Regions from separate parts of the Mesorhizobium sp. EU05-FHT14A09 genome, predicted to be linked through region 1. Evidence: riboswitches for the same ligand, from Rfam matches in the RefSeq annotation. Region 1 holds a riboswitch; each other region holds the start of a gene.

Region 1 (3,268 bases):
GCTGGCGTTCTTTGGTCCTTGCATGTTCATCGGCATCGGCAACGGCTTGACCCTACCCGCTGCCAATATGGGTGCGATGGCTGTACGCGATGGCACGGCAGGCACCGCCGCAGGGCTGGCTGCGGCCATGTCAATCAGCGGCGGAGCGTTGATTGTTACGGTTGCCGGATGGTTTCTTGCCGAGACGGCAACGATTCATACCCTTTTGAGCATTCTGTTGGTCGCAGCGGGCAATGGTTTGATTGCGGCGATCCTTGTGGCTGTTGTCGATCCGCAATCTCGCCGAAGGGACTGATGGCGATCGTTTCAAGGGCGACAAAGGCACTGTCGTTGTACCAGCCTTGCAAACTCGTTGGCCGGCTTCGCATTCCGGCCCGAGCGCGTCGGTTTCCTGCTACCGATCCGGCTCTCGGCGACGCAAATTTCGTCTGCAAGTCGCGAATCCTGGGAATTCATGTCCACGCATGTCCGCCATCCGATCTGGCTACCGGCCGTCCCGCCGGCGGATGCGCGTACCTTTGCTTCGCTCTACGCCATCGAATCTGCCGCGCGTGCCACGGTCGCTTCGGTTATCCCGATCCAGGCCTATGAGATCCTGAAGAACGAGCAGACGGTCTCGATCCTCTATACGATCGTCTCGCTGCTCGGCCTCTCGGTCACGTTGTTCATGCCGATGCTAATCCATCGTTTTGCACGCAGATGGGTTTATACGGCCGGCGCGTTGTTGCTTGCGATCGGATCGCTGTTCTTCGTCACCCATTCGCTGCCGGGCCAGATCATCGGCATGCTCTGCCGCGTGATGGGTGCCAGCGCGTTGTCGATCACGCTCAACCTCTACATCATGGATCATATCCGCAAGACAGACCTCATGCAGGCAGAGTCGCTGCGCATGGCGTGGTCGATGATCGCCTGGACCAGCGGCCCGACGCTCGGCATCTTCCTGTACACGCGCTATGGCATTTATGCTGCGCACGGAGCGGTGGCTGTGTTCGCGCTCTGCCTGCTCGCTTTGTTCTGGTACTACCGTCTCGGCGACAATCCGATGATCGTGCCGGGAAAGAGCCGTCCCATCAATCCGTTTGCCAATATCGGACGCTTCGTCAGGCAGCCGAGATTGCGGCTCGCCTGGCTTATCGCCTTCGGCCGTTCCTGCTACTGGACGACGTTCTTCGTCTACGGTCCGCTGTTCATGGTCATCACCGACCAGGGTGAACTCGCCGGCGGCTTGCTGGTTTCGGCCGGCAACGCCCTCCTGTTCTCAGCCATTTTCTGGGGCAGGGCAGGCAGGCGTTACGGCGCGCGCAACGTGATGACGCTCGCCTTTGTCGGGATGGCGGTGTCACTGTGGCTTGCCGGCGCCATCGGCGAACTGATTCCGCTTGCCACCGCCGGCCTGCTCTTGGTCGGCGCCCTGTTCACCATCGCACTCGACGCCATCGGCTCCACCGCCTTCATGCGCTCGGTGCGCGCCTATGAGCGGCCGCAAATGGCAGCCGTCTACCGCACCTATCTCGATTTCTCGGAGCTGACCCCACCCCTGGTCTACTCGCTTGTGCTGGCCTTTTTCGGCCTGGGCTCGGTTTTTGCCACGCTTGGCTGCCTTGCAGCTGCCTGTGCCGTTGTTACCTGGCGGTATCTGCCGAAATCGATGTAGGGACGACAGCCGGGCGCCAATGACGCTGATGCGTCTGGCAATGGCGGAATTTGGTTTGCCGGGCGCTGCGATTCTTCCTATAGTCTCCACCGTCGTCGGTCCCTTCGGGACCAAGAGGGAATACGGTGGGGAGGGGGGAAAACCATCCGAAGCCGTGGCTGCCCCCGCAACTGTGAGCGGTAGTCCTCTCCAATGCCACTGAGGTTCGCCTCGGGAAGGTGGAGAAGGGCGCTGATCCGCAAGCCAGGAGACCTGCCGGCGACAGCAATGACGGCAATGCCCTCGGGTGGAGGGCGAAAGGACAGACAATGAATACTGCTTCCGTTTCCCTCGGCGCCTCGACCTCATCGCAGTCGCGCTTTCTGCAACTGGCAATGGCCGGCCTGCTCGGCATCTTCGTTATCGGCTTCACCGGCTTCTCCCACATCGAGGCCGTGCACAACGCCGCTCACGACGCACGCCACTCGATGGCATTCCCCTGCCACTAACCAGGGGGGAACCCACCATGTCTGTTTTTCGCAACGTCGTGTTCGTCGCGGCGATCGCGGGCCTGTTGGCCGGCATCGTCCTCGCCTGCCTGCAGGCTTACGCAACCGTACCGCTGATCCTGAAGGCGGAAGTTTATGAACAGGCCGCCGGCGGCCACGAACATGCGGCCGCACCTGCCGCACCCGCTGCCGATGCCGGCACCAGCGCGATGAGTTCCGCTGCGCCGGCTCCGGCCGCCGCTCCGGCTGAGGAAGTGGAAGGCTGGGCACCTGCCGACGGTGTCGAGCGGTTCTCGTTCAATGTGCTTTCCAATGTCGTCACCGGCATCGGTTTCGCGCTGATCCTCGTCGCCTTCTCGGAATTTGCAGGCGGCATCGGCAATTGGCGCCAGGGCGTGTTCTGGGGGCTTGCCGGTTTTGCGGTCTTCACATTGGCGCCCGGCCTTGGATTGCCGCCTGAACTGCCTGCAATGCCAGCGGCCGATCTGATCCCCAGGCAGATCTGGTGGATTTCCACGGTCGTCGCTACGGCCATCGGCCTTGCGCTGATCGCTTTCCGCCGGTCACTGCCGCTCACAGTGCTCGCCATCGCGCTGATCGTCGCGCCGCACATCGTCGGCGCGCCGCAGCCGGCAAGCTACGACACGCCGATTCCGGAAGGCCTGCATCACCAGTTCGTGGTCGCAGTGACGCTGACCAATCTGGTGTTCTGGGTCGTGCTGGGGGCGGTCGTGGGCGTTGTGCGCGGTCGTTTCACCGGGCAGGCTTCGAGCCTTCGCGACAGCTTTGCCTGATCGCCTGACCTTCATTATCGGCGGTGCGCGCTCCGGCAAGAGCGCGCATGCCGAAACGCTGATTACCGCGCTGCCGGCGCCGTGGACCTATATCGCGACCGCTCAGGCTTACGACGATGAAATGCGCGAACGCATCGCCCATCATCGCGCTCGTCGGGGCGAAGGTTGGGAAACGCTCGACGCGCCGCTCGACCTTGTCGGAACCCTGGAGCGCCTGCCTGCCGGGCGTCCGGTGCTGCTCGATTGCCTTACGCTATGGCTTACCAACCACATGCTGGCTGAGCATGACGTCGAGGCTGAGTGCGCGAGCCTGGCTGCCATGCTTTCGAAAC
Region 2 (3,268 bases), 560 kb from region 1:
TCCTGTGGGGGATTGTCAGTTACATGTATCTCGTTCCGATCCAGCATCGCTTGCTCGCTCATGCCAGCGGCATGTCGAACGTCGTCCTGGCCGCCAACAGCTCACTCATCTATGTCGGCATAGGAACGGGCAGTTGGGTCGGGGGGCTTGTCATCGAGAATATCGGCATACCGGCGCTGGCTGGCGCAACCGCGGTGCTCGGTGTTTGTTCATTGCTCGCGGCTGCCGTGTTCATGCAGCGACCGGTTGCTGCCGTCGAGGGAAAGCCAGCCTGAAGAAGGTGGGGACGGCAAGCCTAAGCATTCGGAAATGGAGCGTGCCTCAGCAGGTGCTGATAGCCGTCGCTGATATCCCGGACGATAGCGACGCGGGCACGGGCGCCGTCGTGTTCGGCGATCGCCGCGACAACTTCGTCATGGTAATCGATCTCCAGGATCGAGGCTAAATTGTTCTCGAACCCGCGGGCCAGATTGCGCAGGAACGGCCCAACCTGCATCCACACGGTCTCGATCAGGAAGATCATCTGATCGTTGCCGCTGTACCGATAGATCGAAAATTTGAAAGCGTAGTTCTTGCGCAGGTAGTCGTTGATGTCTCCGGCCTGCGCCGCCGCCGTCAAGTCTGCGCAATGACGGCGTATCGTGCGTAGTGCATTGCCATTGATACGCTGAGCGGCGAGTTCCGTGGCTGCCCCCTCCAGAAGAGTACGTGTTGCCGTCAACTGCGAAAACCGCTCGGCGGACATGGTGGGCACTTCCATGCTGCCGTTGGGCAGGGGCGACAGAACCTTCAGAGCCTGCAGGCGCATGAAGGCGCTGCGAACCGGCATGTCGCTCGTTCCCAGTTCTTTCGCGACCTTTCGTGACGTCAACTTCTGACCCGGTGCGAACTGGCCCGACATCAGTGTGCGGACCAGTTCGAGGTAGACTTTCTCGTGCAGGGGGGCCGTGTCGACGGCCGTCAGTCCTAAATGCATCTTCTCGGCCATTGGTGGTGCGCGGTTCACTTTTCGCACGGGCTACTGTTCAGCTTGCGAAGCCAATGCGTGTCGATTGCATCTTAGCGCCAGGCGGCCGAAGCTCGCATCATTTCAAGGACATAATGAATTGCGGTAAGCCACATCGCAAGCGCCATCGACAGCTGTGACATGGAGCAGGCTGAAGTACCGCCGCCAAGCCCATCCCGCCGCCGCAACCCGGTCTGAACCGGACCGTTGAGCGGTTGCGATGATAGAGGCCAGTGAAATTGCCCACAGGATATCCACTGCGCCGGGCCGAGAATGCCTTGGATGGCCTGCTTCTGCTACCAGTTGTTGACATGCTGCTGGCATTCTATACCAGATATCGAAGTCGAGGTTCTCCCGAGTCGTCTGGTTCGGGAGCTAAGAGGGAAGCCGGTGCAAAGCCGGTGCTGCCCCCGCAACTGTAAGCAGTGAGCCCGCGTCGAAGAATGCCACTGGTGCCGTAACGCACCGGGAAGGCCGACAAGGGCGACGACCTGCGAGCCAGGAGACCTGCCGCGACGGATTTGAACGAACCTCGGGCGGGGTGTCCCGGAGGTGCGCTTGGCCCGGGCATCGTCGCGTCCGAAATCGCCACTGCGTTCCCCGAATTCCCCGTCCACAGCGCCACGGGGATGATATGGCCACGACTGCAGTATTCACCACGAATGGAGCCTTCCAGGCTTCGCCGCTTGCCGAAAGCGCCGTTGTTGAAAGCCGGGGCACGCCCGCGGCCGAGCCTGGCTACAAGGTGATACGCCGCAATGGCGCCGTGACGCCGTTCGACGCGACGAAGATCGTGGTGGCTTTGACCAAGGCTTTCCTCGCGGTCGAGGGTTCGACCGCAGCAGGCTCGCGGCGTGTGCACGATGTCGTCGAGGACCTGGCCGCGCAGGTGGTCGCGGCGTTGACAAGGCGCTTCGAGGCCGGTCGCACCTTCCACATCGAGGAGATCCAGGATCAGGTCGAACTCGCGCTGATGCGCGGCGAACACCACAAGGTTGCGCGCGCCTATGTGCTCTATCGCGCCGAGCGGGCGCGCGAGCGCCTGGCGGAAAAGACGGATGCGGAAACGCCGAGCGCCTCGCTCCATGTGAAGCGCGAGGATGGAGTTCTCGCACCGCTTGACGAGGCGCGATTCTCGCGCGTCGTCGAGGAGGCCTGCGCCGGTCTGGAGGCCGTTTCGCCGGATGCCATTCTCACCGAGGCACGCCGCAATCTCTATGACGGCATCACGCTGGATGAGTTGTCCTTGGCGCCGATCCTGGCAGCGCGCACGCTCATTGAGACCGAACCGAATTACGCTTTCGTCTCGGCCCGCCTGTTGCTCGACCGCCTGCGTCGCGAGGCCTTGAGTTTCGTCACCGGGCGCGGCGAGCAGGCAACGCAGGCCGAGATGGGCACGCGTTATGCATCCTATTTCGCTGAATTCGTCACGACAGGCATCGACGCCGAATTGATCGATCCAGAACTCGGTCGTTTCGACCTCGCGCGGCTGGGCGCGGCGCTGAAGCCTGAGCGCGACCTGCAATTTCAGTATCTTGGACTGCAGACGCTGTACGACCGCTACTTCCTGCACACCACGGGCAGACGTTTCGAACTGCCGCAGGCCTTTTTCATGCGGGTTGCGATGGGGCTTGCAGTGCGCGAAATCGATCGCGAGGCGAGGGCCATCGAATTCTATGACCTGCTGTCGTCCTTCGACTTCATGGCCTCGACGCCGACGCTGTTCAATTCCGGCACGCTGCGACCGCAGCTGTCGTCTTGCTTCCTGACCACTGTCGCCGACGACCTCGACGGTATCTTCAAGGCGGTCAAGGACAATGCGCTGCTGGCTAAATATTCCGGCGGCCTCGGCAATGACTGGACGCCGGTTCGCGGCCTTGGCGCTCATATCAAGGGCACCAATGGCGAGAGCCAGGGCGTTGTGCCGTTCCTGAAGGTGGCGAATGACACCGCCATCGCCGTCAACCAGGGTGGCAAGCGCAAGGGTGCGGTCTGCGCTTATCTGGAGACCTGGCATGTCGACATCGAGGAGTTCCTCGACCTGCGCAAGAATACAGGTGACGATCGCCGCCGCACGCATGACATGAACACCGCCAACTGGGTGCCGGACCTGTTCATGGAACGGGTCGAGGCCAATGGCGAATGGACGCTGTTCTCACCCGACGAAACGGCCGACCTGCACGATCTCTACGGCTCCGCCTTCCGGCAGGCCTATGAGGCCTGTGAAGCGAAGGCAGCCGCGGGTGGGATCAGGGTGTTCCG
Region 3 (3,268 bases), on a different contig from region 1:
AGCAAACCGCAAGGCCGACTTGGCCCGGGCTTTTGCCGCCACCTCATCGCGGTTACGCGGCGGCTGGGTCGTCTCAAGCACAACAAGCAGCTCATGCGCGGCGTTGGCGATGGTCCGCACCGCGTGATCGAAGGCTTCCTTGTTGCGCATGGACGGCTTGTTGGCGCCACTGATCTTGCGCACGAACTGCAGCGCCGCCTCATGAATTTCGGTATCCGTCGCCGGCGGTTCGAAATTGAAGAGCGGCTTGATGTTACGACACATGGATATCTCCCTTTGATATGCCCGGTGTTGTCCCCTGCCCTCGTTAGAGCGAAATGCCATCCGTATTCCGCTCTAACTATTGTTCGCCATCCAGCGGTTCGGTACCGACCGGCTTGCCGTCGCGCGCGAGCCTGATCTTTTCCACCTTGTCCTCGGCGGCCTTGAGAAGACGATCGCAATGCGCCTTCAGCGCCTCGCCGCGTTCATAGATGCGGATCGACTGATCCAGCGGCACGTCGCCGCGTTCGAGATCGTCGACGATCTTCTCCAGCGCATCGAGTGCCTGCTCGAAGCTCATCGCCTTCACATCCTGGTTCGCTTCTTCAGCCACGGCTCATCCTTTCATCAGGCGGCCGACATGCGCTGCGACCGAAAATGCCAATCCGTGCAGGTCGTAGCCGCCTTCCAGCACGCTGACCAGCCTGTTTGAACTATGACGGCGGGCGCGATCCATCAACTGCCCGGTTGCCCAGTCGAAATCATCCTCGACAAGATTGATCTCCGCCAGCGGATCGCGATGGTGCGCGTCGAAACCTGCCGAGATGATGACGAGGTCCGGCGCGAAGGAATCGATCGCGGGCAGGACACGCGTGTTGAATGCCTCCCGGAAGATATCGCTGCCGGTCGCCGGCGCCAAAGGCGCGTTGACGATGTTGCCGGCGCCCGTTTCGCTTTTCGCGCCCGTTCCGGGATAAAGCGGCATCTGGTGGGTCGAACAATAGAGCACCGACGGATCATCCCAGAAGATGTCCTGGGTGCCATTGCCGTGATGCACGTCCCAGTCGACGATGGCGACACGTTCGACGCCGTGTTTCTCCTGAGCGTAGCGGGCAGCGATCGCCGCGGTGTTGAACAGGCAAAATCCCATGGCCGTGGTTTTCTCGGCATGGTGGCCTGGCGGACGCGCCGCCACGAAGACGTTGTCGGCCTTGCCGGCGAAGACATCGTCCACGGCAGCATTGGCCGCGCCGATCGCCGTCAGCGCCGCCTGCCAGGTTTTCGGGCTCGCCACCGTATCGGAATCGATGACGGCGATGCCGTCCGACGGGATCGCCTTGCGCACACGCTCGACGAAATCCTTCGGATGACAATAGAGGACAGTTGCCTCGTCGCCCATCGGCGCTTCCTGCCGGTCGAGCGCGGCAAAGGCCTCGTCATCCAGTATCCGTTCGATCGCACGCAGCCGGTCCGGCCGCTCCGGATGACCGGTGGGAGTGATGTGTTCCAGGAAAATCGGATGTGTGTAGAGACGGGTCGTCATGGGGGCACCTTATCAGCAATGGAGATGATGGCCACGCGACAGGCGTAGAGCATTTCCGTTTTTCACGGAAATGCGGAAACGCTCCAACTTTCTATTGCTGAAATTGCTCCAGCCTGTTGGGGAAAAGGCGTCACGCGACGTCGAGATCAAGGCTGTATTCGCGCCTCAACTCGGATAGATTCGCTCCACTGTCAGGTGCCTGCCGCGAGGTGGGAGAATCGGGAACACGGTGAAAATCCGTGGCGTGCCCAACGCTGTATGGGGGATCGCTCGGCAAAAGCCACTGTCCGTGAAACGGACGGGAAGGCGCCGACAAGCGGGACGAACCCAAGCCAGAAGACCGGCCGGACAGGAATGGTCATGCGCATGGACGGGCGGATGACGTTGTTTCGATCGCAAGGGAAAAGCGATGGACACCGTCCGCAACCATGCCTGCCATTTATCCGGGGATTTGGCCTTCGGGGACTTTGAACGCGAGGCCATCTATCGCGCCATTTTCACGCGCCGCGATGTGCGCAGCCATTTCCGACAGGATCCGATTGACGACGCCGTGCTCGCCCGCCTGCTCGCAGCCGCGCATCACGCGCCGTCGGTCGGCTTCATGCAACCCTGGGACTTCATCGTAATCCGTGATCGTGAACGACGGGAGGCGGTGCGCGACCTTTTCCTGGCGGCCCGGTCGCAGGAATTGCCCCGGATAGCGGAGGAGCGACAGGCGCTCTACAGCAAGCTCAAACTCGAAGGTATCTGCGAAAGCGCGCTCAACCTGTGCATCACCTGCGATCGGCGACGCAGTGAAGGCTCGCCGCTCGGCCGCTGGCACAATCCGCAGATGGATCTCTTCAGCACGGTATGCGCGGTCCAGAATTTCTGGTTGGCGGCGCGGGCGGAAGGGATCGGCGTCGGCTGGGTGAGCATCCTCGACACGGAGGCGCTGAAGCAATTGCTGGGCATTCCCGACCACGTCGTGCCCGTCGCTTATCTTTGCGTCGGCCACGTCTCGGAATTTGCTGCAAGGCCCGACCTCGAACGCAATGGCTGGGCCTCGCGTCTGCCGCTCTCCAGGCTTGTCATGAGCGAGACCTTCGGCGGCGCCGGCGAAGACGGCCTGAAAAAAGCGGCCGACGCCGTCACAGGCCGGAATTAGTCTGGGTCAACTCAGGCAGCGGCTTTGCCTTCCACCAGCAAACCTTCCATCAATGCGCGGAAGGCTTTGACCGCTTTCAACGATGTCGCGGCAGGGTCATCGGAATTGGCAATCCACTGCGCGGCATAAAGCGAAGCGCCGCTGATCAGCCGCGCCATCGCCTCCGGATCGATATCGCGGATAACGCCCTCTTCCTTCAGCGCCGCAAGATTCTTGGTCACCGACTGGATACAGGCATTGGCGTTCGGCCATTGCGCCGGGTCCCCCAGAACCGCCGGACCGTCGCACAGGACAATGCGCTGGACTTCCGGATCCAACGCCATTTCGACATAGCCGATGTTCTCGTCGATGAACCCCTGCCAGCGTGTCTTGGCCTTCGCAGAGACCGCACTGAGACGTGCAGCCATTTCGCGGTCGATCTGTGCGATGACGGCTTCGAACAACCCCTTCTTGTCACCGAAATGATGATAGAGCGCGCCGCGCGTCAGCCCCGCTTGGGCGGTGAAATCGTCCATGGACGCGTTCGCGTAACCAACTGTCGCGAAGGCCCGGCGCGCCGATGCAATCAGCTTCGCACGGGTTTCGGCGATCATTTC

The links. Region 1 has a riboswitch for cobalamin ahead of AC3WTO_RS10620 (CbtB domain-containing protein). Riboswitches for the same ligand answer to the same signal wherever they lie in the genome.
Region 2: it holds a riboswitch for cobalamin, as region 1 does, so the genes downstream of both, AC3WTO_RS07825 (ribonucleoside-diphosphate reductase subunit alpha) here and AC3WTO_RS10620 (CbtB domain-containing protein) in region 1, are expected to answer to the same signal.
Region 3: it holds a riboswitch for cobalamin, as region 1 does, so the genes downstream of both, bluB (5,6-dimethylbenzimidazole synthase) here and AC3WTO_RS10620 (CbtB domain-containing protein) in region 1, are expected to answer to the same signal.

Annotation. Positions count from the first base shown of each region.
Region 1 is NZ_JBYTDF010000002.1:667,360-670,627, reverse strand. It holds gene AC3WTO_RS10630 (MFS transporter) at 1-295, shown strand, start outside; gene AC3WTO_RS10625 (MFS transporter) at 455-1,654, shown strand; cobalamin riboswitch at 1,734-1,928, shown strand; gene AC3WTO_RS10620 (CbtB domain-containing protein) at 1,963-2,142, shown strand; gene AC3WTO_RS10615 (CbtA family protein) at 2,160-2,936, shown strand; gene cobU (bifunctional adenosylcobinamide kinase/adenosylcobinamide-phosphate guanylyltransferase) at 2,929-3,268, shown strand, end outside.
Region 2 is NZ_JBYTDF010000002.1:105,205-108,472, reverse strand. It holds gene AC3WTO_RS07835 (MFS transporter) at 1-275, shown strand, start outside; gene AC3WTO_RS07830 (GntR family transcriptional regulator) at 296-988, opposite strand; cobalamin riboswitch at 1,336-1,535, shown strand; gene AC3WTO_RS07825 (ribonucleoside-diphosphate reductase subunit alpha) at 1,641-3,268, shown strand, end outside.
Region 3 is NZ_JBYTDF010000001.1:563,267-566,534, reverse strand. It holds gene AC3WTO_RS02560 (DUF2277 domain-containing protein) at 1-264, opposite strand, end outside; gene AC3WTO_RS02555 (exodeoxyribonuclease VII small subunit) at 341-595, opposite strand; gene AC3WTO_RS02550 (histone deacetylase family protein) at 599-1,525, opposite strand; cobalamin riboswitch at 1,702-1,888, shown strand; gene bluB (5,6-dimethylbenzimidazole synthase) at 1,935-2,672, shown strand; gene AC3WTO_RS02540 (TetR/AcrR family transcriptional regulator) at 2,684-3,265, opposite strand.